One region of the Hungatella sp. SB206 genome, then DNA from elsewhere that is predicted to be linked to it. Evidence: a T-box and tRNA genes for the amino acid it is inferred to sense, from the RefSeq annotation. Region 1 holds a T-box; the other holds one or more tRNA genes.
The links. The T-box of region 1 lies ahead of M1L66_RS22985 (proline--tRNA ligase). A T-box ahead of a tRNA ligase gene usually reads a tRNA of that ligase, here a tRNA-Pro.
Positions count from the first base shown of each region.

Region 2: it encodes a tRNA-Pro, which carries the amino acid that the T-box ahead of M1L66_RS22985 (proline--tRNA ligase) is inferred to sense. The anticodon was not compared.

Region 1 is NZ_CP096603.1:5,157,797-5,160,179, reverse strand. Features, by position in the region: gene M1L66_RS22990 (TetR/AcrR family transcriptional regulator) at 1-412, opposite strand, end outside; T-box leader at 671-923, shown strand; gene M1L66_RS22985 (proline--tRNA ligase) at 1,113-2,383, shown strand, end outside.
Region 2 is NZ_CP096603.1:6,227,310-6,229,692, forward strand. Features, by position in the region: gene M1L66_RS27600 (glycosyltransferase family 2 protein) at 1-227, opposite strand, end outside; gene M1L66_RS27605 (methylated-DNA--[protein]-cysteine S-methyltransferase) at 229-693, opposite strand; tRNA gene M1L66_RS27610 (tRNA-Pro) at 1,438-1,512, shown strand; tRNA gene M1L66_RS27615 (tRNA-Gly) at 1,567-1,637, shown strand; tRNA gene M1L66_RS27620 (tRNA-Arg) at 1,641-1,714, shown strand; tRNA gene M1L66_RS27625 (tRNA-His) at 1,755-1,830, shown strand; tRNA gene M1L66_RS27630 (tRNA-Gln) at 1,877-1,948, shown strand; tRNA gene M1L66_RS27635 (tRNA-Lys) at 1,953-2,025, shown strand.

The DNA of each region.
Region 1 (2,383 bases):
GGATAAAGTCAACCCACATTTTTTTCGAATCGAGATATTGCTGAGTAATGGAATTATCACTTTTGGATATATTCGGATTGCTGAAGAATTCATAGATTGCAATACTTAAAGAGGAACTTTGGTCTAACATTTCTTTTTCGTATCTCGTTAAAACATCACAAAGAATTTCTGCTGCTGATGTACCTTTCTGCATTTTTTCGGAAAATTCGTTTTGCTGATTTCCCATAAGAAAATTTACAATTTCAAGAAAAATTTGTTCGGTACTTTCATAATGGCGATACAGTCCCCCACGGCTAAGTCCTGTTTTTTCGCAAATATCTTTCATAGTCACATCTTTGTAGCCTTTTTCAGTAAAAAGTTTAAATGCCTCCATACAGATGAGCTGCTTGGTTTGATCTCCCTTAATTCCCATTTTCAGTATTCTCCTTTGCGACATACATGTCTCTTTTTGTATTATGCGACATATGTGTCGCTTTGTCAATGAGAATTTGTTATAAATTTAAGAAGCAATTAACAGTTTGCCGCTTTTAAAATAGTAATCATACGATTCTAAATAGCAATGACATATCCTGAATAACAATCCGGAATACTTTCATTTCGTACAGAACATAAAACACCATCAGGTCTTGACACCTCCCTTCATTTGTGCTATTGTGCATATAATCAAATACAAAAAGCGATGATAAGAAATAGTAGGTATTCCGGACTTTACAGAGAGAAAGCGGTTGGTGCGAGCTTTCATTGAAGGAGTAGCGAACCGGTCTTTGAGCTGTGGGCTGAACGGAACGTAGATTTCCCAGTAGGTTTCGCCGGGTTCTCCCGTCACAGAGAAAGAGTATCAGGCAGTCTGCCCCGTACTCGCGAGCGCGGATTTATTCCGAATTTAGGTGGTACCACGGACTTTTGTACAGTTCGCCCTAAGCTGATGAGCGTCAGCTTGGGGCGTTTTTTATTTCATAGGAAAGTTCGTCCTATGAAATAAAAACCCTCCGGGAGGATGCGCACTCCGCGCTAAGGAAGTATGGCCGCTGAAGCGACCGCGCTCCGGCGCGAGAGTCCGGCTCGCCGGACTCTTTCCTGGTTTGTGGAAAATGAAAAAGGGAGGAAATCATATGAAACTGGAAAAACTTGTAGGGGATCGTTTTAAAGAACGTCCCGCGGACTGTGTCGTGGACAGCCATGCGCTGATGATCCGCGGTGGCTATATGAAGTATGTGGCAAATGGTATTTATTCGTCGTATACGCCTTTAAAGAGGATTACTCGTAAGATTGAACAGATTATGCGGGAAGAAATGGACGCAATCGATGGGCAGGAGGTACAGTTTCCTGTTGTGATGCCGGCCTCTTTATGGCAGGAGTCCGGCCGGTATGAGAGCATTGGAAAAGAACTGCTCCGGTTTGCCGACCGGGGCGGCAGCCCTCTGGTTCTCGGTATGACCCACGAGGAGGCGGCGGTTCAGCTTGTGAGGGAGTATGGACAGAGCTATTTGAAATATCCTTTTATGATTTATCAGATTCAGACAAAATTTCGTGATGAGGCGCGTCCGAGAGCGGGACTGATCCGGGTCCGCGAGTTTACAATGAAGGACGCCTACTCGTTCCACACAAGCCAGGAGGATTTAGAAGCGTATTATGACAGGTGTTATAAGGCCTATGAGCGGATTTATAAGAGGGTGGGAGTTCCTGAGGTCATATCCGTGGCATCGGATTCCGGCATGATGGGCGGCAGCATTTCCCATGAATTTATGCTTTTGATACCCATCGGAGAGGACTCCATCGCGATCTGCGGGGAGTGCGGATACCGGGCCAATATGGAAGCGGCGGAAACCATTGTGTGCAGTGCCAGGGATGAAATTTCAGATGAACTGACGCTGGTTCATACGCCGGATATACACACGATTGAGGATATCTGTCATTTCCTTGAAACCGGGAAGGAACACTCCTGTAAGGCAGTGGTTTACCAGCGGAATTCTGACGACAGGTATATTGTCCTGTTTATTCGGGGCGATCTGGAAGTAAATGAAACAAAGCTGACCAATTATCTGGGTTATGAGATTCACCCGGCAGTCATCACTGAGGAAAGCGGCCTGACGGCTGGATATATTGGTCCGTACAACTTAAAGGGGGATTTTACGGTTCTGTTTGACCGTTCGCTGGAAGAGGCAAATAATTTATCCTGCGGCGCCAATATCTGCGAATACCACTATACCGGGCTGGATATGAAACGGGATGCGGGCAGCGCAGAATACCATGACTTTGCGAAGATCACCGAAGGCGGAATCTGTCCTCACTGCGGGAAGGCGGCAATTAAGATTTCACGCGGTATTGAGGTCGGAAATATTTTCCAGTTAGGTACAAAGTATACAAAAGCCATGGATATGAC
Region 2 (2,383 bases), 1.1 Mb from region 1:
TTGCGGGCGTCGGATACCCCGGACTGCTCCTTGCGGATTACTTTGATCCTGGCGTCCTGCTTTGCATACTCACGGCATATTGCCAGACTCCCGTCTTCACTTCCGTCATCTACCAGAAATACCTCCAGCTCCTGGTAATCCTGCTTTAAAATACTGTCAACACACCGCTTCAGTGTCTTCTCCGAATTATGAATTGGAACAATTATACTCACCAATGGCAGCTGCACGTTACTTTCCTCCCCGCTCTGTTTCCAGCAGCTTTATTTTAATAGGAAGTCCGCCCCCATACCCGGTCATGCTCCCATCCGCACCGATTACCCGGTGGCACGGAATCAGAATCGGGATGGGATTGTGGTTATTGGCCATCCCCACCGCCCGGAATCCTTTCGGGCTTCCGGCAAGGATCGCAATGTCCCTGTAGCTTCTCGTCTCCCCATAAGGAATGGTCAGAAGCGCGTCCCAGACTCTTTTCTGAAATGGTGTTCCCTCCGGTCTCAACGGCAGATCAAATGCCGTGCGCTTACCGGCCAGATACTCCGCAATCTCTTTGGCGGCCTGGAGCGTTAAGTCTGTTTCCTTTTGAACGCCCTCCTTCAGAGGGATTCTGCCGAAGCTGATACTGCTCACCGCGCCGTCCGTATCTCCTATGGTGAGCGGACCCAGTGCGGATTCGTAAAATTCATAATAAAGCATGGGGATTTTCCTTTCTATGGATATCATCTGTGGCTCTCTTCGATCGCAGTCCGCGATCGATGTCTTCTACCGGCTAGTATACCATAAACAGGCGGTTTCGGCACCCATTTGGCGGCTTCCCGCCGGATTTTATATTTCTTCTCCCATTTTTCAAGATTTCCTCATATTTCTTTAAGTTTTTTTATGAAATGTTTATGGTGCGGACAAATTTATGACACAATTTTCTCCTATACTAAATAATGTAAAGGAACCCCACCCTTTTAACATTGACTTTTTATTTTTCATACTCGGCCGGCAGTAACCCGATGGTTACTGCCGGCCCCTCCCATTTATGGGGGATTTTTTATTTTATAGCAGTTCAGTCTTGGCTTCCAGCTGCCGCTGTCCGGTCCGGCGCTTTCGTTTTCTGGACCTTTCCTGTGACTTTGCAGGGCATTAACAGTTCTTAATACGCAAAATTTTCGTTCAGTGAAAATCCCCACCTGTCTGAACACAGCGAGTTTGGGGATTTTCACTGGCTTTTAGTAAAATCCTGCACATTTAGAAATGCTTATGCCCGAAACCGGAACTGGAAAGGTCCAGGAAACGAAAGCGCCGGACCGGGAAGCGGCAGCTGGAAGCTAAGGCTGAACTGCTACTTTTTTTTATTTTTTTCAAATAACGGTTGACAAGTTTTGCAGTATCGTATATAATAACTCTTGCGTCGCGAGACGGTGGATAAAAATTACAGAGAAATTCTGTTTACGGGGTGTGGCTCAGCTTGGCTAGAGCGCCTGGTTTGGGACCAGGAGGTCGCAGGTTCGAATCCTGTCACCCCGATGATAGTAAAAAGATAACATTTGTTATTTTAACTACTGTCTCTCATGTTTATCTGCGGGTGTAGTTCAATGGTAGAACACTAGCCTTCCAAGCTAGATACGTGGGTTCGATTCCCATCACCCGCTTGTGAGTCTGTAGCTCAGTTGGATAGAGCAACGGCCTTCTAAGCCGTGGGTCGGGGGTTCAAATCCCTTCAGGCTCGTTTCACATCAATTAACCAGCGATGTGTGCGATTTGTTTATGGTGGGTATGGCGAAGTTGGTTATCGCGCCAGATTGTGGCTCTGGAGGCCGAGGGTTCGAATCCCTCTACTCACCTTTCCCTTATAGGGAATTTTTTTTTATCTGGAATTATCATACGATATTGGGCCATCGCCAAGCGGTAAGGCACAGGACTTTGACTCCTGCAGTCGCCAGTTCGAATCTGGCTGGCCCAGCTTTGGGATACTAGCTCAGGTGGTAGAGCACTTGACTTTTAATCAAGTTGTCCGGGGTTCGAGTCCCCGGTGTCTCAGTAATGATATGGTATGTAAAGACCATCCAAAAAAGTCGTCGAGTACGACTTTTTTTTGTGGAGTAAAGCTTCCTCTTTTTACGTTCTCATTTGACATTATTTTATCACTCTGTGCGACGCAACATACGGCACCTAAAAAACTTTTAGGCTACCTAAATATTTTTGTATATTCTGTATTCAATCTAGTATTTTCCTAAATATTTTTTAGATACTATGCGGATTGCCCTTTTTCCTCCTCCTGTATATAATAATGGTATCAAAGAAAGAGAGGTGTTACATATGACATATTTAGCATATATCGTAGTATTCTCACTGCTGGCATTGGAAATCTATCCGATTATCCGCAAAGGTGCTCACA